Regions from separate parts of the Arthrobacter sp. Y3224055 genome, predicted to be linked through region 2. Evidence: riboswitches for the same ligand, from Rfam matches in the RefSeq annotation. Region 2 holds a riboswitch; each other region holds the start of a gene.

Region 1 (7,441 bases), on a different contig from region 2:
TACGCCCACGGCAAGGCCGAGGCCGCGTTCGGGCGGGTGCTGGCGGAAAGTCCCGAGCTGCGCGACTCGATCCGGCTGCAGGGCAAATGCGGCATCCGGCTGCCGGTCCCCGGCATGGTCGGGCACTACGACTCCTCGCGGGAAGCCATCCTGGCCCGCACCGACGAAAGCCTGCGCCGGCTGCACACCGATCACCTGGATACGCTGCTGATCCACCGGCCCGATCCGCTGACGCCGGCCGAGGAGATCGCCGCGGCGTTCAACGAGCTTCGGATGGCCGGGAAGGTACGCCGCCTTGGTGTCTCGAACATGTCCGGCGAACAGATGCGCTGGCTGCAGTCGGCGCTGGATGAACCGCTGGCGGTGAACCAGCTGGAAATGAGCCTGTACCGACGCGACTGGCTGGAGTCGGGGGTGCTGGTGAACCACCCGGAGGGACCGGGGATCAGCTTCCCGCACGGCACCTTGGAATACTGCGCCGCCCACGGGGTGGAGCTGCAGGCCTGGGGCGCGCTGGCCCAGGGCCGGTACAGCGGGCGTGCGGCAGCGGAGGCCGCGACACCGGATGCTTCCGCGCCCGCGGATGCCTCACCCCCGGCGGATCATGCAGCGGCAGCCCTGGTCACGGAACTTGCCCGGGACAAGGGGTGCCCGCCCGAGGCCGTGGTGCTGGGCTGGCTGCTGCGGCATCCGGCAGGCATCCGGCCGGTCGTCGGTACCAGCAGCCCGGACCGGATCCGGGCCTGTGCCGAGGCGGAAGCGGTTGGAGCATCGATGACCCGCGAGGAGTGGTACTCCCTGTGGGTGGCGGCCCGAGGCAGGCCGCTGCCTTAGCTGCCCCCGCCCGGCCCCGCCGGCTGCCGGCGGAAGCCGGGACCGTGGGTCCTAGACGAAGGCCGGCTGTTCCAACCGGCGGAACGCGGAATCGTGGAAGACCAGGGGCTCGTGGGTGCCGTCGTGCGTGGACAGTCCGTGCACCTGCAGCAGCACGACGTGGTGGTCCCCGGCCGGGACCTCCTGGTGCACCGAGCAGTCCAGCCAGAGCGCCGCGTCGTTGAGGAAAAGCGCGCCGTCGTCCGTGCCGTGCAGGCTCAGGCCGGCAAAGCGGTCACCGTTCCTGGACGCGATCTGGCGGCAGACGCCGTCGTGTCCGGTGCCGAGCACCGAGACGCCGATCCGGTTGGCCCGGCGGACCAGCGGCCAGGTCCGTGAGGTGTTTTGCACGGCGAACATCACCAGCGGCGGCTCGAGGGAGACGCCCACGGTGAACGAGGAGGCGACGATGCCCTGCGGCTCGCCGGCGACGGTCGCGCACAGCGCCGCGATGCCCGAGGGGAAGCGGCCGAAGGCGGAGCGCAACGTGTGGGGGGTCAGGTCATGGTGTAGCGACATGGCGTCCTTGGGGCTTGGGCGCATCCGCTGCGGCCGAGCTGCTGCGGGTGGATACGCGTACTTGCCTGCCGACATACCCGGCGGGCCGAATCATCACCTGGAGCACCCCGCTACGGTAGAGGGTTGCCGGCCAACCAGCCAGGGCTGTGAAGTTGGCGCTCTTGATTCGTCTCCACGCTAAGAGCGGGGAAGGGCCTGGGTCAAACGCCGGTAACAGTTCGTCAAATGCAGCGTTTTACTTCCGGGCGCCGCGAGGTGTCTGCTGCCCCGACGGGCGGCCGTGCGACGGCTGCTGCCCCGAAGGCTACTGTCCGACTGCTGGTCCCACGGCTACTGCGCGGCGGCGCCCGGGCGCACGGTCCGCTGCCGGAACGGATGCGCCGGGTAGACGCCCAGGATGCGGATTTCGGTGGTGAAGAAGTCCAGTTCCTCGAAGGCGTGGACCATGGCCGGATCGTCCGGGTGGCCTTCGACGTCCACCATGAACATGGTGGCGGCAAACTCGCCGCCCACCATGTAGCTCTCCAACCGGGTCATGTTGATGCCGTTGGTGGCGAAACCGCCCAGCGCCTTGTACAGCGCGGACGGCACGTTCCGCACGCGGAACACGAAGCTGGTTACGGCCGGACCGGGAAGTTCCTCGCGGGACGGGACCGGCCGGCGGTCGGCCAGCACCACGAACCGTGTGGTGTTCGTCGGATCGTCTTCGACCTTTTCCGCGAAAACCTCCAGACCGTAGAGTTCGGCGGCCATCGGCGGCGCCAGGGAGACCTTGGTCGGGTCGTTCCATTCGGCCACCTCCCGGGCCGAACCGGCGGTGTCGCCTGCGATGACCGGAGTGAGCCCGAGCCTGCGGATCAGCTTGCGGCACTGGCCCAAAGCATGGATGTGGCTGTGCACCTCCCGGGCCTGCTCCACGGTGGCCCCGCGTACGCCCAGCAGGCTGAAACGGATGGGCAGGAAGAATTCCTCCACGATCTGCAGGGTGGTCTTCGGCAGCAGGGCGTGGATGTCCGCCACCCGGCCGGCGATCGAGTTGTCGATGGGGATCATGGCCAGTTCCGCCTCGCCGCCGGTGACGGCAGCGAACGCATCCTCGAAGCTGGCACACGGCACCGCTTCCCAACCGGGGCGCACTTCCAGGCAAGCCATGTGGGAGTTCGAGCCGGGTTCACCTTGGTACGCAATCGCTGGAGCCATGGGCGAAATTATCCCACCGGGGCGGGCCGGCGCTTCATTCCGGGCAACCGGGCGGCGTCATATAACCGGGACCGGCCCGCCAACCGCTTAGTACAGATGCGATTCCTGGGTGATGCCGTAGGGCACGTCGTCGCTCAGCTCCACCGTAAACTGCCCGGGGCCGGTGCGAGTGACCAGGATGCCGCAATCGCCGTCGATGGCGGCGAGCTTTTGCAACTCTTCGACCGCAGCATTCAGGAGATCGTGCGCTTCGGAAGCCGTCTGTGCGGTCAACGACTTGGTAGCCAGGGAAGTGGCCATGGTTCTGCCTTTCGTGGCCGGAGGTTTCCGCGCAGGAGAAACGCGGGATGGAAGCTTCCGGCCGGAACGAGCCTGCCATGCGGAACGGTGCATGGAACTTTACATTCTGCCATCCCAGATGACATCAGATGAATTTCGCACCGGCGTGGCGTGCGCCACACCCGGCGCGGCGGTGTGGTGCTGGAAGCAGGTCAGGCGGGACCGCCGCGCGTGTTGGAAACCGGTCACGCGGGACCGCCGCGGATGCTGGAAGCGGTCGGGGGAGGGCGGGCCAGCCGGAAGTGAACCCGGTCCTAGAACGGGTTGAGCAGCCGGTGGACGAACTGCCGGGTGCGCTCCTCCCGCGGTTCGCGCAGCACCTGTTCGGGGTGTCCGCGTTCCACCACCACGCCGCCGTCCATGAACACCACTTCGCTGGCCACTTCACGGGCGAAGGCCAGCTCGTGGGTGACCAGGGCCATGGTCCAGCCCTCGTCAGCCAGTTCCTTGATCACGTGCAGCACGTCGCCCACCAGTTCAGGATCCAGTGCGGACGTGGGCTCGTCGAACAGCAGCAGCGAGGGTTTGAGCGCCAGCGCCCGGACAATGCCGACCCGCTGCTGCTGTCCGCCGGAGAGCTGATGCGGGTACTGGTCTTCCTTGCCGGAGAGCCCGACACGGTCCAGCAGCGACCTGGCCTCGCGCACCGCTTCGGCCTTGGACCGCTTCTGCACCTGGACCGGGCCCTCGATGATGTTCTGCAGCACGGTCATGTGCGGGAACAGGTTGTAGTGCTGGAACACCATGGCGCTGCGGTCGCGCAGGGCGGCGATCTGTTTTCGGTTCACCGGCGAACCGAAATTCACGGCCGGCCCGCCCGAAAAGGCGACCCGCCCGCCGTCGGGGATTTCCAAGCCGTTCAGGCAGCGCAGCACGGTGGTTTTGCCCGACCCGGAGGGTCCGATCAGGGCCAGTACCCCGCCCGTCTGGACGGAGAGGTCGATGGACTTGAGCACCTGGTTGCTGCCGAAGGACTTTCGCAGCCCCTCAACGGAGAGCACCGGCCCTGCGGCGGAGCCGGGCTGCGAAGCGGCGGCGGAGGGGGCGTCAGTGGGCGACATAGCGGTCCAGCCTCTTCTCCAGTCGGGACTGCCCGGCGGAGAGCACCAGGCAGAACACCCAGTAGACCGCCGCGGCCTCAATGTAGAGCAGCATGAACTCCTGGCTGAACGCCGCGATTTCCTGGGCGGCCCGGAACGCCTCAGTGACCAGGATCAGGGAAGCGAGGGAGGTGTCCTTGACCAGCGAGATGAAGGTATTGGACAGCGGCGGCACCGACACCCGCGCGGCCTGCGGCAGGATGATGCGGCGCAGGGTGGTGGTGCCGGCCATGCCGATGGTGTGGCCGGCTTCCCACTGGCCCTTGGGGACGGACAGAATCGCGGCGCGGATGATTTCGGCCGCATAGCCGCCCACGTTCAGGGAGAACGCGATGATGGCGCTCGGCCACGGTTCAAGCACCACGCCGATCGACGGCAGGCCGTAGAAGATCACGAACAGCTGGACGAGCAGCGGGGTGCCGCGGATCACCGACACGTAGGCGCGCGCGATGCCGGCCAGGATCCGGTTGCGGCTCAAGCGCATCAGGGCCACGACGAGCGCCAGCAGCAGGCCGATGGCGAAGCTGGCCAGCGAGAGGGGGATGGTGCCGGTCAGCCCGCCCTGGACTATAGGCCAGAGCGAACTGCCGACGAGCTCCCAGTCGATGTCCATACGGTTACGTTAGCGTCTCCCTTTGAAGCGGCCGGATTTACTTGCTGACGTCCGCGCCGAAGTACTTCTCGGAGATCTTTGCCAGCGTGCCGTCGGCGCGCAGCTCCTCCAGCGCCGTGTTGAAGGCCTCGACCAGGTCGTCGCTGCCCTTCTGGAAGGCGAAGGCGCTCTGCGTTTCCTCGTCCGTTTCGGCGGCTACCTTGATGTCCTTGTTGTCGTTGGTGGCCTGGTAGTCCAGGTAGGTCAGCTTGTCGTTGACCGTGGCGTCCACCCGGCCCTGCTCCAGCAGCGAAACCGCCTGCGCCCAGCCCTCCACGGCCTCGACATTGGCTCCGGCGCCCTTGGCCAGTTTGTAGAAGTTGCTGGTCAGCGACTGGGCGGACGTTTTGCCCTCCAGATCCGCCAGGGAGGAAATGTCGTTGTTGTCCGACTTCACGACGACGACGCCGGTGCTGACCGTGTACGGGTCCGAGAAGTCGTACTTGGCCAGGCGGTCTTCGTTGATCGAAACCTGATTGGCGATTACGTCGAAACGGCCCGCCTCCAGCCCCGCGAAGATGGCGTCCCACTGGGTCTCTTCAAACCGCACGTCGACGCCGAGCTTGTCCGCCACCGCGGTGACGACCTCTACGTCGTAACCGGTCAGGTCGCCGGTGCCGTTCTCGTGGAAGGAGAACGGGCGGTAGGTCCCCTCGGTCCCCACGGTGATCACGCCTGCGTCCTGGATCTCCTGCAGCGTGGTCGCGGCGGAGGAGGTCGCCGGCTCCGACCCCGACGGCGAGGACGTGCTGCAGCCGGCCAGCACCAGGGCGGCGGCTGCGGCGGCACCGAGGACGGACAAACGACGACGAATCATGGTGGAAAACCCCTTGTGATGTGGGACGACGAGCCAACCGGCGGGTGGCCGGCAAACGCTGAAGCTACCACGTGCAACAACGGGTACCTCAAGATATGTTCCGAACTGTGTCGGCAATGTGAGCAGCCGCACTCCCGGCGGCGCGCACCGGCGTCGTTATTGTTCTATTCGGGTGCCACCCGCACCACGAGTGCGCCCGGATCGACGCGCATCATCAAACGGGACCCCATGCCAATATGGTCGCCGTCCAGCTGCATCTCCTGGGGCCGGCCGGCGTGGATCTCCACGTGCTTGCCCTGGTAGTAGTCAACCGAAGGATCCACGCTCCGGCCGCGTTTGGCGAGCCCGGCCAGCACGCCGAGCCAGCCCAGCCGGCCACGCGGGGAGATGGTCATGACGTCCAGCAGGCCGTCGTCGAGCTGCGCACCGGGGAACATCTCGAATCCGCCCTGGATCTTGCCGCAGTTCCCGCCCATTACGCTGCGCATCCGCACGGTCATGGGCTTGCCGCCGTCTATGGTGACCGTGGCACGGACCGGCTTGCCCGGAAGGTTGCGCAGGCCGGCTTCCACGTACGCCAGCCACCCGATGCGGTCCTTGAGGCCGTCGTCGGTGCCGCCAATCACGGCGGCGTCGAAGCCGAGGCCGGCCATGACCAAAAACACGGAGTCACCGCCCGACCTGTCCACGGTGGCCCGGACCACGTCGATCCGCCGGTCCCGGCCGGCCAGCGCGATGCCGGCAGCGGTCTCCGGGTCGTCAACCGGCAGGTCCAGGTTGCGGGCCAGCAGGTTGCCGGTGCCCAGCGGGATCACGCCCAGCGGCATGTCGGTCGCCGCCAGCCGGCCGGCCACCCGCCGCACCGTTCCGTCACCGCCGGCGGCGATGACCAGATCGACGCCCGCTTCCAGCGCCTGGTGCGCCTGGCCGGCGCCCGGATCTTCGAGCGTGGTCTCGAGCCAGAGCGGCGGCTGCCAGCCGGTCTCGGCGCACAGGCCCTCGACCAGCGCCACCAGGTCGAAGTTGAACTTCTTGGACGGGTTCCAGACCACCGCGGCACGGCGGGAAGCTGGGGGAGCGGATTCGGTCATGGTGTCCTTACTGTCCTGTTTGCCGGCTGAAGGCCGACGTCCCGACGAACCCATTCAAGCACCATCCCGCCGGTGCCGCCCGGCTCGACATCGCTGCTGGCCGCTTATAGGTTCTAACAGGACACCCTCGGATCCGGGAGAAGAATTGCTTCGGCGCGCACTTGCATCAATCACCGCCCTGCTGCTGACGGTAGCGGTCTCTGCCTGCGCTCCGGAGCGGGAATCGCCGGAACCGACCGCCCGGGCACTGGCGGAAGCGTTGGCTGCCAACGACGTGTCGAACGTGGCCTTCGCCGATGCCACCGGCGCCCAGGTGCAGGAACAACTGGCCGCGCTGACCGAGGGGATGGACCCCTTGGAGCCCGAAGTCACCGTGGAAGGCGTCGAAGAGGTCGAATCCAACCTCTTCCGGGCCACCCTTTCCTATGACTGGCCGGTGGCCGATGCGGAGCAGGGCTGGAGCTACACCACCAGGGCCGACCTGCACTACGCCGAGGACGCCTGGCACGTGCGGTGGAAGCCCGAAATCCTGGAGCCCTCGCTTGCCGAGGGCGAACGGCTGGTGCTCTCCACCCAGGAACCGCGGCGCGGCCAGATCCTCGACGCCGAGGGAGAGGCGATCGTGAAGAACCGCCCGGTCAGGGTCGTTGGCATCGACAAGACAGGCCTGGACACAGCGACCGCCGAGGACTCCGCGCGCGCGCTGGCCAAGCTGGTAAACATCGATGCCGCCGCTTATCTGGAAAAGGTTGAAGCCTACGGGCCCAAGGCATTCGTGGACGCCATCACGCTGCGTGAGGACGCCTTTGACAAGTTGGACCAGAAGAAGCTGAAGGACATCGAGGGCTTC
Region 2 (7,441 bases):
ACCTGCGCGTCGTGCCGGACCAGCGGGGCGTTTCCGTGGCCGAACACCCGCTTGCGGTCCCGCACGTTCTCTGCGGCTTCGCTGGTGACGGCCTGGGCGATGCCGGCCAGGGTCACCAGCAGGATGTGCTGGTAGAGCGCCGTCTGGTACGGGAAGCGGTCGGCGAAGGCGGACACGTTGGCCGGGTCCACCACCGCGTCGGTAAACACGGTGGTGCCGCTGCCGGTGAGCCGCTGGCCGAAACCGTCCCAGTCGTCGAAGGTTTCCACGCCCGGCGTCTTGGTGGAAATGATCACCGAGACATCGGAGCCGTCCGGGCGCTTGGCGGTGACATCGATCCAGTCCGCGAAGATGGTGCCGGTGGTGTAGAACTTGCGGCCGTTCAGCAGCAGTTTGCCGCCGGTCTCGGACAGCACGGTGGCGGTTCCCCCGGCGCCCGGTTCGGTCCAGGCGTTGCCGGCCAGCTCGCCGGATGCGAAGCGCCGCAGCCACGCATTGCGGTCCGAGGTGCGCCCGTGGTGGTACAGGTTTTCCTCCACCAAGGCGATGTGCGAACGCAGCGCCTGCGGAATGTTGCTGTCCGCGGCGGCGAGCTCGATCAGGAGTCGGGTGAACTCTTCCCAGTCCAGCCCGTCGCCGCCGATCTCGGACGGGATCCGGGCCGCGCCGAAGCCGGCGTCCTTCAGCCAGCCGATCTGTTCAAACGGCAGCTCGCGGGTGAGCTCGCGGCTCAACGCCCCGGCGGCGATGCGCGCGAAGATCGGACGGTATTTGGCGGCCGCGGCGTCGAAGGCCGTGGTGAGTTTGTCGAGTGTTTCAGTCATGGTGTTCTCCTGAAGGTTCGGCCGTGAGGGCGTCAGGTGGGGCGCCCGGGTTTGGGGCATCGGTGATAGGGCCCCCGGGGGTTGGGGGCATCGGTGATGGCGGGCAGCGGTGGTGGGCCCGTGGATGGCGGGCAGTCATGAGGTGACCCGGGGGTTGCGGGCAGGGTGAGCGGCGTTCTGCTCCGCTCAGGTGTAGAGCGAAATCGGCTGGACGTCGCCGAGCAGGTAGTTGGCGCCGACCTCGACCTTCTTGTAGTCGACCGGGTCGTGCAGGGTGTGCGTGCGGATGTTGCGCCAGAAAATGTCCAGCCCGACCTCGGTTTTCGCGGAGGACGAGCCGGTGGTCTCGAAGATGCGGTTCGCCACGTCCACCCCCACCTCGGTGGACACGACCTTGAGCCGCGCGATCTCGAGCGCGAGGTCCGCCCGGGACTCCGCGCTCAGCTGCGCGCCGGCGGCAATAACAGCGTCGAACCTGGCGTTCGTCCGGTCGGCCAGGGCCTCCACCGCGGCGACCCGCGACACCAGCTCGCCATAGACCCGCTGGGTCAGCGGGTCTTGGGCATAGGTCTCCTGCGCGCTGAGGAACCAGGAGTTCCGGCGCGCCAGCGTGATCCGGCGCCCGCGGTCCAGCGCCCCCTGCGCGATGCCCAGGTAGAGGTTGCCGAAAACCAGCTGGATGTACGGGGTAACCAGCGTGGAGAAAGGCTCCTCCCCCACCTCACCGATGATGTCCGCGGCGGTGACCTGCACGCCGTCGTACTTCACCGAACCACTGGCCGAGAGCCGCTGGCCGAGCGCATCCCAGTCCCCGAGGTATCCGATGCCCGTTCGGTCATGCTCCAGCGCGAGGGCCAGGAACTTGCCCCGCTCGGGTCCGGCCGCGATCACGGCATTGACCAGGATGGCGTCGCCGACGGAAGCGCCGGTGGAGAAGTGCTTGGTGCCGTTCAGCCGGAAGCCGTCGCCGTCGGGAACCAGTTCCAGATTCGGGTCCACCGGGTTCACGGAGTCGCCCCAGGACCAGCGGCCCCGCGCGGAGCGGCTTAGCAGTCGTTCCTGGACCTGCGCATCACCGTAGAACACGACGGCGCCCAGGTTGGCGTAGTGGTAACCGAGTATTTGCGCGATCGACGCGTCCGTGCGGGCCAGGATGCGCACGGCGTGCAGCGCGCTCTCCCAGTGCCCGCCCTCGCCGCCCCAGTCGGCCGGGATAATCAGGTTGAGCAGGCCCGAGTTGCGCAGCAGCTCCACCTCGGCGTGCGGGTCGGCGTTGCGTCGGTCGCGCTCCAGCACGTCCGGGGCCAGCGCGGCGGCAACGCCTTCGGCTACTTGCTGCCATCGGGCCAGTTCCTCGGCGGTAGCCTGTCCGGCCCACGGGGCTCGGCGGGTTTGCGGGTTGTTGGCGGTCACGACGGCGGTCATGTTGGCTCCTCACGGCGGGGCTCCCATCCGGACCCGCGGCGCAGCAACCGTCACGGTTGGGGCGCAGCCCGGAGGGGGCCGTACTTGCCGGGCACGGTGTTGTGCGCGGCCGGATCCTCATCTGGGGCACCCCGCTACGGGAGAGGGTTGCCGCCCAACCAGCCAGAGCTTGTCGTTGGGACTCTTGATCTCGGAGTCGAGTATGCCGGGGCCGATCCGGCGCAGGGAAGCACATGACAGGCCATGACATTCTGCTGCCGTTTGTTACGGAAACCGCTTCTGATGACGACGACGGCCCGTCGCCCCAGCCGGCTCCGGGGGCTGGGGCCGGCAGGCTTCCGCCCGGCTCCACGGGCTGGGGCTGCAGGCTTCCGCCCGGCGCATTGAGCCGTGCGCATTCCTCTGCGCGGCTGTCCCCTACTGGCCTGGTTACGAGGGGACTACCGTGGAGGTGCACTGCCAATATGGCCGGGCCGGGACGGGCACCGTCCGCTGGCCGTCGTACGGGAGGTTCATCATGAAGGCATGGCAATTTGTCGGCACGAAGAAGCCGCTGGAGCTTAATGAGGTTCAGGAACCCCACGCTGGCCCCGGTGAAGTGGTCGTCGACGTCAAGGCGTCGGGGGTCTGTCACTCGGACGTCTCGACGCTCGATGATCCGGGATGGATGGCGCTGTTCCAGCACGGCCTGCCCCGCACCATGGGCCATGAATCCGCCGGCGTTATCAGCGAGGTCGGCGAGGGCATGGACCATTGGAAGATTGGCGACCGCGTAGGCCTCTCTCCGGTGATGTCGGACGGGGACGCATTGGGTTACGGGAAGTGGGATGGAGGCTTCGCCGCCAAGCTTCGCGCGACCGGCGACAATCTCGTCGCCCTGCCCGACGAAGTGCCGTTCGACCTCGGCGCGATGGCGACCGACGCCGGCTTGACCGCCTACCATGCCATGATGGCGGTCGGCGGGGCGAAGAACGGCATGAAGGTCGGTGTCATCGGCCTGGGCGGACTGGGCTACATCGGTGCACGCTGTGCCGCGTTGGTCGGCGCCGAGGTGTACGGCGCCGAGGTCAATCCGGAAACCCAGAAACTGGCCGACGAGATCGGATTGGCTGGCGTCGGCGCCTCGATCGAAGAGTTCAAGGACAAGAACCTGGAGCTGATCGTGGACTACGCCGGCTTCGGCACCACGACCTCGGCCGCCATCGAAACCCTCGCTGAGTTCGGCACCTTGGTTCAGGTGGGCATGGGCCGGTTGGAATCGACCATCAATACCTACCCGATCATCATCAACCAGCTCTCCATCAGGGGCTCAAAGTCCGGTACCAAGGAGGATCTTGCCGGCATCTACGAGCTTATGAAGAGCGGTCAGCTCAAACCACCCATGAACCACATCAAGCATGCCGACATTCCCGGCGCAATCGACAAGCTTCGCGAGGGAGGTGTCGTCGGCCGCTTCATTGCTGTGTACGAGTGATGCGGGGACTCGAGGCGGCCGTCCGAAGGCGGGCCAGGGCTGACCGCAGCCCGTGAGCTGCTGTTATAAACCGAAGCGCGGGGCCTCGATGGCCGGGCAGGTATCCATGACGACGTCCAGCCCGGCCGCCTTGGCCCGTTCCGCGGCGGCTTCGTCGATCACGCCCAGCTGGAGCCACACCGCCTTGGCACCGACTTCGATGGCCTGGTCCACCACCGGGCCGACCTTCTGCGAGTTCACGAAGCAGTCCACCACGTCGATCTCGCCGGGAATGTCCCCGAGCTTTTGGTAACCGGTCAGGCCGAGGACGTCGTCGCCCTGCAGGTTGACGGGGACGACTTCCATGTCCAGCTGGTCCATCAGGTACCGGGAGATGCGCATGGCCACCCGGTGCGGGTTCGTGGACAGGCCGACGACGGCCCAGCGGCCGGGGGTTTCCAGCAGCCGCCGGACGACTTCAGGGTCATTCTGGTGTGCCATGGCTCGACCCTACCCGCGACTCTTCGGCACCGGAACCGCCGCTGGCCCTCTCCCCCTCAGCCGCCCTCATCGAGGAGTCGGCAGGCGCCCTCAAACCGTCGGTTTAAGGGCGCCAGCTGAACAGTCGATGGTTTGGGGCTAGCCGGCCAACCGGGCCGCCGCTGCGTCGGCGTGCTCCGCCACCCAGTTCCCCACCAGTTCCAGCACTTCAGCGTCCACGGGCTCGCGGATCTGCCGCTTGTAGTCGGAGAGGGTCGGAACCTTCGGGTCGCGGCGCAGCAGGTGCGACAGGTCCTCGATCTTCCTCGTGGTTACCGGGCCGGGGATGGTGGCCGCGATGATGTCCAGGTCGGCCGGGTCCACCTGCACGTCCTTGGCGCCCGTGATGGCCAGCACCGGCATGTGCAGGCGCTCCAAGTTCGGAACGGGGTCGAAGTCGAGGAACTCCCGATGCCAGAGCGCGTTGATCTTGCGGCCCTGCATGCGCACCACGTCCTCGGTGGTGAGCCGAAGTTTTTCCACCGACTTCGCCTGCACCTTGACCAGGTCCTGGCGGAAAAGCTTCAGCAGCAATCGCGGGAAGGCGGGCAGCGAGTCGCTGATCTGGGCCGTCTGCCACCTGCCTGTCTCAAAGCCTGTCTGCGCCGAGGCTGAAAGCAGCACAGCCCCATCCACCCGGGTACCGGACTCTGCCGCCACGGCAGCCGCGTGGTAGCTGCCTTCGCTGTGGCCGACCAGGAACACCGGGAGGCCCGCGGCCTTCCGGGCGGCCATCCAGCGGAGGGCGGCCGCGGCGTCGTCGGTGTTCTGACGGAAGCCGGCCGCCCAGAAGGTGCCTTCCGAGTCGCCGGTACCGCGCTTGTCGTAGCGCAGGGAAGCGATTCCGTGGCCGGCAAGTGCCGTCGCCAAGTCACGGCTGATGCCCAACGGCATCCGTTTGTGGTCGGCATTGCGGTCGATCGGTCCCGAGCCCGGCAGGATCAGCGCGGCGCCGCGGACCGTTCCGGCCGGTTCAGCCCAGGTTCCCGTCAGCTGAACGGTCCCGGACGGGAAGCTGACCACTTCTTCGGTGAACGCCTGACCGGCGGGCAGGCCGGCGGCCTTCCGGATCCGGGCCGCAACATCCTCGGCATCGGGAAGCGACACGACCACCCGGGCGTACTTTTGCCCGTCCAGGTCAAGCTGCACTGCCGGGGTGCCGCGGCGGGCGACGGCGAGGGTCTTGCCGCGGCCGCGCCACGTTCCCACCCGAGTCCGTCCCGGGATCGCAAGCCCGGGAGCCCGCAGGCCGTGGACGCCGTCGAACGCATCCGCGAGCACCCGGACGGAGGTCACCGCGGACAGCGGGAATCGCTGGTCGCCGAGCAGCCCCGCAACTTTCTCGAATCGATCCAGCTCCAGCAGAACCTCCTTGTTCTCCACCACTATCGCCGCCACCGCGCCTCCCTTCGGGTCGTTTATTGCTCGTGTCTTGGTCGTTTGGTCGCCCACTTGGTTACCGGACAGTACGATTATTATCAGTTGTAGGAACAATGTCAACTATGAGAACGTTGAGCCATGTCCTCCTCACAGAGCGCCGACCTGATCCTGCACCCCGTACGCCTGCGGATCGTCCAGACGCTGCTGGGCAACCGTGCGCTGACCACGGCGGAGATCTCCGCCGAACTCCCCGACATTCCCACCGCGACGCTTTACCGGCACATAAGCACGCTCTCCAAGGCCGGCGTGCTGGCGGTGGCCCAGGAGAGACCGGTTCGCGGCACCACCGAACGTACCTTTCGACTGGACGTAGCCAGGAGTTCAGTGGCCGAGGACGATCTGGCGTCCATGACGGCCGATGACCACCGGCGCGGCTTCATGGCCTTTGCGGCCGGGCTGCTGGGTGCCTTCGACCAATACATCTCCGGGGGGAATCCGGACTTCGTGCGCGACGGGGCCGGTTACCGGCAGACCGCCCTCTGGATGACGGACGAAGAGTTCGAGGATTTCACCTCCGCCATCAGGGCTGCCGCAGAGAAGGTGGCGGCCAACGGCCCTGAGGAGGGGCGGCACCGCCGTTTGTTCTCCACGGTCCTCATCCCGGCGGATCCGCCCGCCTGACCGAGTGCCCGCCTGTCGGCCGGGCCCGCACCGGGAGCAACGTCCACATCGGCGGCACATGGGCGGGAGGAGACGGCGGCGTCGTCGGCTGGCTATGAAAGGAGGCAGCGATGCCGGCGACACCCTGGCGAACGGGGGCATCGCCGTCGTGATGACCCCGAGAGGGCGGGCCGGCGTTACGCGTCCCAGCAGAGGCAGAAGGGGTGTCCGGCGGGGTCGGCGTACACCTGGAACCCCGAGGCGGACGCCGGGTCATCGGCCGGCTTCAGCAGCTTGGCACCCAGGGACGTCGCCTGTTCATGGGCGGCCGCGAGATCGTCTATGTAGAGGTCCAGGTGGATCTGCTGCGGCGTCCCGTCCGGCCAGTCGGGCGGAGTGTGGTTGGGCGCAAGCTGGAATCCCAGCCGCGATTCGCCGTCCACCATGACCGTGTGCCAGTCGTCTTCGGCCTCGACCGTCCCGTCCAAGAGGCCGGCCCAGAAGGTGCTCTCCGCCGCGAGGTCGGCGGCGTCGAACACGATGATCTGTCTGCTGATTTTCATGCGGTCATCCTGCCACTGAGCCGAAGTTGCGTCCATGGTTGGCGGGGATGCGCCTGTTTCCCCGGCGGGTTCCCCCACGAGTGGTTCGCGCCTTTGTTACGGCAGATTGTCATTCCGCCTTTGTTACGGGTCATTATTACGGGCAGTTTGCCGGAAGCCCCGCCCGTGCCGTTTAGTTGGTGGTGACCATCCCGAGCGGCCGAGAGACCTGGATCGACGACGCCGCAGCAACCCTGGTCACCGGAAGCCCACCCAGGCTGCCGGTGATAACGAGGTGACAAGCCACGGGTACGGCCGGCGATTGCCGGGCCGCACGGCTTGATCCGTAGGGTGCTACTGCCAGGATCGATGGAGTGATCCCATGACTGCAGTACTGTCGTCGTCCCGCCACGCGGCTCCCGTTGCCGCTGCACCCGCGGCCCGTTCCGACTCCGCGCTGGCCGTTTCCTTTCGCGCCCTGAACCGCACGTTCGGCACGGGAGAACAGGCCCACACCGTGCTGCGCGACGTGAACTTCGAGGTCCGTCCCGGCGAGGTGCTGGCCATCCTGGGCCCGTCAGGCTGCGGCAAGTCCACCTTGCTCCGCGCCACCGCAG
Region 3 (7,441 bases), on a different contig from region 2:
GCCATGGTGCTGGACGCCCTCAACGTGGAGCATTCGCTGCAGCCCGAGACGCCCAAACCGTTGCCACCCAAGAACTGGCGCACCGCCCGCACCGAGGACCTGGTATGGGCCCGCCAGCACCTGGTCCCGTGGGTCCTGCGCCGGGTCCGCCACCAGTCCTCGGGCGACGGGATCCTGCCCAAGCGGCCGGCCGCCGACCCCTTCTTCGGTCCGGGCATGCCTCCCGGCGCGGCCGGGTAACAGGAGCAGCCGGTGCAGCAGCCGAGTCCCCAGGAGATCCGCCGTCACCGGCTGCGGGCACAGCGGCTGTGGGACAGCCCCCGGGACGACGCCGCCGCCGCCCTGCGCTGGCTGCTCGCCTTCCAGTCCCAGGAATATGCCTATGCCCGCTGGTCGCTGGCCCAGCGCTGCGGCGGACCGGCACGGGACAACGCTGCGGAGGTGGATGCGGCGATCGCCGGCGGACGCATCCTGCGCACGCATGTCCTGCGGCCCACCTGGCACTTTGTGGCGGCCGGGGACCTACGCTGGCTGATGCTGCTCTCCGGCCCCCGCCTCAAGGCAGGGAACAAGGGCCGGGACCGGCAGCTGGGACTGGATGAGGCAACGGTGGCGCGCAGCAATGACGTGCTGGCCGCGGCCGTCGCCGGAGGCCGGCACCTCACCAGGGACGAGCTCGCCGCCCGGCTCGCCCAGGCGGCGCTGCTGAAGGACGACGGCGCGAGGCTGAACGGAGCGACGCTGCGCGGGCAGCGGCTGGGGCACCTGGTGTTCCATGCGGAAATGGATCGGGTGCTGGTGAACGGGCCTCCGCGGACGGCCAGGTCGGGCGCCGTGCAGCAAACGTATGCGGCCTTCGACGAGCGGGTACCGCCGCTGGCCGCGGACTTCGACCGCGACGCGGCGCTGGCCCAACTGACCGGGCGGTACTTCACCAGCCGCGGACCGGCGACCTTGAAGGACTGTTCCGACTGGTCCAAACTGCCTCAGGCGGACGTCAAGCGCGGCCTCGAAGCCGGGGGCCGAGACGGACTGGAACTGTTCGAAACCGAGGGGCAACAGCTCTGGTACTCCCCCGCCGCCGGGACGATCGGCGGCGCCGCAGCCGCGGCGGGCGACGGACACCCGCGGGCGGACCTGATCCAGTGTTACGACGAATACGTCATGGGTTACACCAAAACCCGCGGCTATCTGGGCGGCAGCGCGCCGGCGGCGCCGGGCGGCGACGTGCCGATCCACGTGCTGCTGTTGGACGGACGGATGGCCGGCAACTGGAGACACGTCCTCCGGCCCGGCTCCGCCGAGCTGCGGCTCAAGCCGCTGCGGTTCTTCACCGAGCCGGAGCGGCAGGCCGTGGACGACGCGGTGGAACGGTACGCGGCCTTCCTGCGGCGGCCGGTATCGCTCGAACTGACCTGACGCTCCGCTCCCCCCCCGATCGGGCGCGGCGGTGGCAATCGGCGCGGAGGGCGCGCACCGACGTCGTACCGAGGCCGCTGTCACGCGGGCCGAAAAGTCAGGCGGGCGCGAAGAACGCCTCGGTGAGGGCCTCGTGCAGCTGGTGGATGTCGGTGAGGAAACCGTCGTGGCCCAGCGGCGTCTCGATGGTGTGGACCTTGACCGCCCCGGGCAGCGCCTCGGCCAGCTGCCGCGACTGTTCCGGGAAGTACAGGCGGTCGGAATCCACCGCGGCGACGAAGAACTGCGTGTCGGTGAGGCCGCCCAGCGACTGCTCCAGCGAGCCCCGGCCCCGGGCAACGTCGTGGCTGATGAGGGCCTCGGTGAGCAGTATGTAGCTGTTGGCGTCGAAGCGCGCGACGAGCTTGTCCGCCTGGTAGTCGAGGTAGCTTTCCACGGCATAGCGGCCACGGGCGGACGGCGTAATGCCGCCGAACGGCTGCTCCTCCGCCTGCGCCTTGCGGCCGAACCTGTACTCCAGCTCCGGCTCCGAGCGGTAGTTGATGTGCGCGATCCGCCGGGCGATACCCAGTCCAGCCTCGGGAGCGGGGCCCCCGTAATAGTCGCCGCCGGAGAAGTACGGGTCCAGCCGGATGGCCGCGACCTGCGCCTGCGCGAAGGCAATCTGTTCGGCGGTGCTCGCGGCGCCGCACGCCAGGACGGCGCACCGGGCCGTGCGCTCCGGGAACGTAGCCGCCCATTCAAGCGCGCGGGCGCCACCCATCGACCCGCCGAGCACCGTGTGCCAGCGCCGGATCCCCAGCGCGTCGGCCAGCCGCGCCTCGGCCCGGACCGAATCGCGGATCGTGACGAACGGGAAGCGTGAACCCCACGGCGTCCCGTCCGGAGCCGGCGACGAGGGACCGGTGGAGCCGTAGCAGCCGCCAATCATGTTGGCGGCCACGACGAAATAGCGCTCCGTGTCGATCGTGGCACCGGGGCCCACCAGATCGTCCCACCAACCGTCCTCGTCCGAGCAGCCGCGTGCGACGTGCGTGCTGCCGGTCAGGGCATGCTGAATCAGGACGGCGTTGGACGCGTCCGCATTCAAGGTGCCCCAGGTTTCAAAGCCGAGGACCACCTCGGGCAGATAGCCGCCGGCTTCCAACTCCAGCGCACCAACCGGCATCCGGCGCAGGATGCCGTCGGTCGCCTGTTCCACCAGTTCCTGCGGTTGCACTATCGTCACGCTGCGCTCTACCTGCTTGCCTAGTCGTCCGCACCCTTGGCGGCGCGGAAACCGGCCTCCAGGTCGGCGATGATGTCGTTGACGTTCTCGATGCCCACCGACAGGCGGACCAGCCCGTCGGTTACCCCGGCCGCGACCCGCTCCGCGGCCGAGAGCTGGGCGTGGGTGGTCGACGCCGGGTGGATCACCAGCGAGCGCACATCGCCCAGGTTGGCCACGTGCGAGTGCAGTTCAAGGCCGTCCACGAAGCGCTTGCCGGCCTCGATGCCGCCCTTGATTTCGAACGCGACGATGGCGCCGGTCCCCTTCGGGCCGTACTTGCGGCCGCGCTCATACCAGGGGCTGGAGGGCAGGCCGAGGTACGCGACGGAGGCAACGTCGTCGTGCTCTTCCAGGAATTCGGCCACCCTCTGAGCGTTGGCCACATGCCGCTCCACGCGCAGGCTCAGCGTCTCCAGCCCTTGGGCAATCAGGAAGGCATTGAACGGCGAGATGGCGGACCCCAGGTCGCGCAGCAACTGCACCCGGGCCTTGAGGATGTAGGCCAGGTTGGCGCCCAGAGCGCCGTTGACGCCGAGGTCGCGGGCGAAGACCAGCCCGTTGTACGTGTCGTCCGGCGTGTTGAACCCCGGGAACTTTTCGGGGTCGGCGGCGAAATCGAACGTGCCGGCGTCGACGATCACGCCGCCGATCGCCGTCCCGTGGCCGCCGAGGTACTTGGTGGCCGAGTGGAGCACGATGTCGGCCCCCCACTCGATCGGGCGGATCAGGTACGGGGTGGACAAGGTGTTGTCAACGATCAGCGGCACGCCGTTTTCGTGGGCGATGGCGCTGACCGACTCCAGGTCCAGCACGTCCTGGCGCGGGTTGGAGACGACCTCGCCGAAGAACGCCTTGGTGTTCGGCTTGACGGCATCGCGCCACTGCTGCAGGTTGTCCGGATCCTCGACGAAGGTGACCTCGATGCCGAACTTGGGCAGCGTGGTGCGCAGCAGGTTGTAGGTGCCGCCGTACAGGCTGGGGCTGGCCACGATGTGGTCGCCGGCCTCGGCCAGGTTGAGGATGGAGAACGTCGACGCGGCCTGGCCCGAAGCAAGCAGCAGGGCGCCGACGCCGCCCTCCAGGTTGGCGATCCGGGTCTCGACCGCTTCCTGGGTGGGGTTGCCGATCCTGGTGTAGATGGGTGCCAGTTCGGACAGGGCGAACCGGTCGGCCGCGCTCTGCGCGCTGGGGAACACGAACGACGTGGTCTGGTAGATCGGCAGTGCGCGGGCGCCCGTGGCGGCGTCCGGCTCCTGCCCTGCGTGGATCTGACGGGTTTCAAAGGACCAATCGGCGTTGGACATGGTGCAACTCCTTCACTGGAAGGGGCCATCCGGGATCCGGCCGTGCCGGCATGTCTGTCCCGGGTGTGACCCGCGCTTGCGCACCGCCTTATGGCGGCTGCCTGGTCTTCACCCGGGGCACCCCACCGCGGTTGGAGGGTTGCCGGCCAGCAAACCGGGGTTTTGCGCTGGCACTCATGACCTGCCTCCAGTCTCCGCAGACAAGCCGGCGGCCGCAACAATATGACACCTTATGACTGGGCACCGGTCTCCGGACCGCCTGTCCGACCGTCCGCTTCGTCACTGTTGCCGGCGCGTGCCGGGGAGGCGGATTTGCTGTCCGGAACGGCGCGTTCACCACGAGCCGCAAATTGAGTGACTTAGGTCACCCTAAGTCGAGAGCGGGTTCACAAAGTGCCAAGATAATGCCATGCGCTTCGACCATGTTTCTTATGCCGCTGAACCCGACGGTCTGGCTGCCACCTCAGAGCGGATCTCCAAAGCCCTGGGCATCGACGCCGTCAAGGGCGGGGTTCACCCCCGCTTCGGCACCCGCAATATGATCTTCCCCCTCACCGACCACCACTACCTGGAGGTCGTGGAGGTGCTCGACCACCCCGCTTCCGACAAGGCCCCCTTTGGCCAGGCAGTGCGGGCGCGGTCGGAAGCCGGCGGCGGTTGGATGGGCTGGTGCGTGGCGGTCGACGACCTGACCCCGTTCGAAGAACGGCTGGGCCGCCACGCGGTTCCCGGCAACCGCAAGTTCCCGGATGGGCAGGAACTGAGCTGGCAGCAGATCGGGATCAAGGGCCTCATCGCCGACCCGCAGGTGCCCTACATGTTGCGCTGGGATGACGGCACCGAACCGCTGCACCCGTCCAACGCCCGCCCCGCCACGGTCAAGCTGATCGGCCTGACCATCGCCGGCTCTTCCGAGCGGGTGGCGGACTGGCTAGGCACGCCGGTCGACGGCCTGCTGGACGACGTCAAGGTCGCCTGGACGGCACCGAACGGTACGCCGGGCATCCTGTCCGTCCGCTTCGAAACCGCCAACGGAATCGTCGAACTGTAAGTCTTTCGAGAGGATCGACGTCGTCGATCGCCGCAGCGGCGCCCTGATCGCAAGGCCGGGCGCCGCTGCGCTGCCCGGCCGGTTTCACGTGCCGATGCCGATGGCCGGCCCCAGCAGTGTGTAGCCGACGAAACCGGCAATATCCAGCAGCGCGTGCGCCACCACCAGCGGCATCACCCGCTTGGCCTTTGTATAGGCGTAGCCGAAGACCAAACCCATGAGGAAGTTCCCGATGCCCGGCCCGATGCCCTGGTAGAGGTGGTAGGTCCCGCGCAGGGCGGCGCTGACGAAGATCGCGGACCAAATGCCCCAGCCGAACCTCGCGAAGCGGTTGAAGAGATAGCCCACCATGACCACCTCTTCGAGGACCGCATGCCGCAGCGCGGACAGGATCAACACCGGAACCGTCCACCAGTATTCGTCCAGGGCCGCCGGGACAATGGCGGTGGTGATACCCAGGGCCCGGCCGGCGGCATAAACGCCCAGCGTCCCGACACCGATCACCAGCGCGAGCAGGAAGCCCAAGCCGAAGTCCAGCCGGGGCCGGGAAAACGTGAACCCGATCGCCCGGAAGGCCGACCGTCCGGGAACGGTCATCAAAAACAGCACCAAGGCCACCGGCACCAGCGCAAAGACGATGCCGAGCATTTGGTACACGAAATCGAAGAGCTCCCGCTCGTTCAGCACCGGGTTCAGCGTGGTCGTCTGCGAGGCCAGCGGAGCGCGGGTCATTTTTTCCAGCAGGTTCACCACGGCATAGACCGCCGACTGCCCGAGCGAGAGTCCCAGGACGATGAGCACTTCCGCCCGGTAGTACTTGACCGTGCGCGGCGTGCTCGCGGTGGCGACCTTCTGCTTGTCCATAGCCCCCATCTTCCCAAGAGAACCGCGGGCGCAGATACAAGGCGTGGAGTGCTTTCAGAGGGAGACGCAGATCCTCATGGGGTCTCCGGCCTCGCGTTCATCGTCGGAGAGCAGCGGGTCGCGGTGATCGATCTCGCCACCCAAGACGGGAGTCCATTAGAAACCGGCTAGGTGCCAGTAGTGTAATGACCGCCAGGAATCGCGCGGCTAGAAATCAGGTTTCAAGGTTTCCGTCCGATCCATTTTTAGAAGGCTGGCTGCCAGCACATGCACTCCTCTACTGATGTGCACGGCGTCTGTCCACTCTTCCGGGCAATGGCTTCGGCCGTTGTGAGATGGGATGAAGATCATTCCAGCAGGGCAGCGGGCTGCCAGGTGCGCAGCGTCGTGACCGGCGCCACTCGGCATGGGCATCCAGGGGAGCCCGAGGCCATCGAGTGCTGATGCCGTCACGTTCTGTACTGATGCGTTAGCCGGTACGACAGGAGTTTCCGCCGCCCAGTCAAGGAGTGCTTCCACTCCGCTTTCGGCGCTCTGCCGAAGGATTTGATCGGCTACCCTTCTCCGCACACCAGAGAGCCAGATCTGATTGTCGCTGCGGAATTCTGCCATCAGCGTTGTTCGACCCGGAATCACGTTTCCAGAACCTGCTTCAACGAGCAGGTTGCCGCTGGTCGCGACCGCATGGACAGGTGCTTCACAGGCCTCCCGTTCGACGGCCAGGACGGCCTTGGCTGCAGCGACCAATGCATCCCGCCGGTCATCCATGTTACGAGTGCCGGCATGATCCGATCTGCCGAGAAAGGTGGCGAGCAGCGTGTGAACGCCAACGATTGAGGTAACAATTCCTACATCGATTCCCTTCTGCTCAAGGATCGGGCCTTGCTCCACATGCAGTTCGAGGTACCCGTGTAGTTCGTTTTGCGCCCACGAGCGTGCAAGCATGCCGTTTGGATCCACGCCGAAGCGTGCCACCGCGTCGCCCAGTCTGTTGCCAACTGAGTCTGTACGGTTCAGATCCTCCGTCCTCATCGCGCCAGCTGCCGCACGGCTACCGAGGCAGTATCCACCGTAGGGGTTCGCTTCTTCACCCAGAAAGTCGACGACCAGCAGATCATGATTGAGCATCGTGGAAGTCTCGCGGAAGCGGCGCGCAGCTTCTATGCCTCCAAGCACTCCGACGATCCCGTCGAATCGTCCGCCTCCTACCACGGTGTCGGTGTGTGACCCGGTGACTAGCGGCGGGCCGGAATAGCGCCCTCGGAGTCGGCCGACGATGTTTCCTGCAGGGTCAACAGTGACTTCGAGGCCGGCGTCCCGCATGCGGGATTGTACCCAGATGCGGGACGCCGAATAAGGATCGCTGAAGACCGGGCGGCTCCACCCAGGTGAGTCGGATTCTCGTAGTTGTGAGAGATCTATCAGATCGGCCCATAGACGTTCCTGGACCGGCTCCAGCGATGCCGCATCCTGCATGTTTCTACTCCTAAGGCGGCGTTTTACGCACTCACCCTTAAGGCTGCCGTCTGTTCA

Evidence for each region. A riboswitch is a leader RNA that binds a small molecule or an ion and turns the genes downstream of it on or off. The one in region 2 is predicted to bind S-adenosylmethionine.
Region 1: another riboswitch for S-adenosylmethionine. It lies ahead of AC5RTY_RS03035 (flavin reductase family protein); the one in region 2 lies ahead of AC5RTY_RS10680 (acyl-CoA dehydrogenase family protein).
Region 3: another riboswitch for S-adenosylmethionine. It lies ahead of AC5RTY_RS13135 (bifunctional o-acetylhomoserine/o-acetylserine sulfhydrylase); the one in region 2 lies ahead of AC5RTY_RS10680 (acyl-CoA dehydrogenase family protein).

The regions. Positions count from the first base shown of each region.
Region 1 is NZ_JBNHGB010000001.1:623,121-630,561, reverse strand. Features, by position in the region: gene AC5RTY_RS03040 (aldo/keto reductase) at 1-834, shown strand, start outside; gene AC5RTY_RS03035 (flavin reductase family protein) at 886-1,392, opposite strand; SAM riboswitch class IV at 1,445-1,559, opposite strand; gene AC5RTY_RS03030 (prephenate dehydratase) at 1,723-2,592, opposite strand; gene AC5RTY_RS03025 (hypothetical protein) at 2,680-2,892, opposite strand; gene AC5RTY_RS03020 (amino acid ABC transporter ATP-binding protein) at 3,186-3,992, opposite strand; gene AC5RTY_RS03015 (amino acid ABC transporter permease) at 3,979-4,638, opposite strand; gene AC5RTY_RS03010 (amino acid ABC transporter substrate-binding protein) at 4,682-5,500, opposite strand; gene AC5RTY_RS03005 (diacylglycerol/lipid kinase family protein) at 5,665-6,591, opposite strand; gene AC5RTY_RS03000 (penicillin-binding transpeptidase domain-containing protein) at 6,737-7,441, shown strand, end outside.
Region 2 is NZ_JBNHGB010000004.1:15,692-23,132, reverse strand. Features, by position in the region: gene AC5RTY_RS10685 (acyl-CoA dehydrogenase family protein) at 1-824, opposite strand, end outside; gene AC5RTY_RS10680 (acyl-CoA dehydrogenase family protein) at 1,011-2,249, opposite strand; SAM riboswitch class IV at 2,325-2,439, opposite strand; gene AC5RTY_RS10675 (zinc-binding dehydrogenase) at 2,767-3,723, shown strand; gene AC5RTY_RS10670 (CoA-binding protein) at 3,787-4,203, opposite strand; gene AC5RTY_RS10665 (alpha/beta hydrolase) at 4,342-5,694, opposite strand; gene AC5RTY_RS10660 (helix-turn-helix domain-containing protein) at 5,761-6,303, shown strand; gene AC5RTY_RS10655 (VOC family protein) at 6,480-6,845, opposite strand; gene AC5RTY_RS10650 (ABC transporter ATP-binding protein) at 7,207-7,441, shown strand, end outside.
Region 3 is NZ_JBNHGB010000005.1:142,051-149,491, forward strand. Features, by position in the region: gene AC5RTY_RS13120 (SGNH/GDSL hydrolase family protein) at 1-240, shown strand, start outside; gene AC5RTY_RS13125 (winged helix DNA-binding domain-containing protein) at 253-1,419, shown strand; gene metX (homoserine O-acetyltransferase MetX) at 1,517-2,587, opposite strand; gene AC5RTY_RS13135 (bifunctional o-acetylhomoserine/o-acetylserine sulfhydrylase) at 2,668-3,993, opposite strand; SAM riboswitch class IV at 4,061-4,175, opposite strand; gene AC5RTY_RS13140 (VOC family protein) at 4,403-5,044, shown strand; gene AC5RTY_RS13145 (CPBP family intramembrane glutamic endopeptidase) at 5,129-5,908, opposite strand; gene AC5RTY_RS13150 (M20 family metallo-hydrolase) at 6,116-7,384, opposite strand.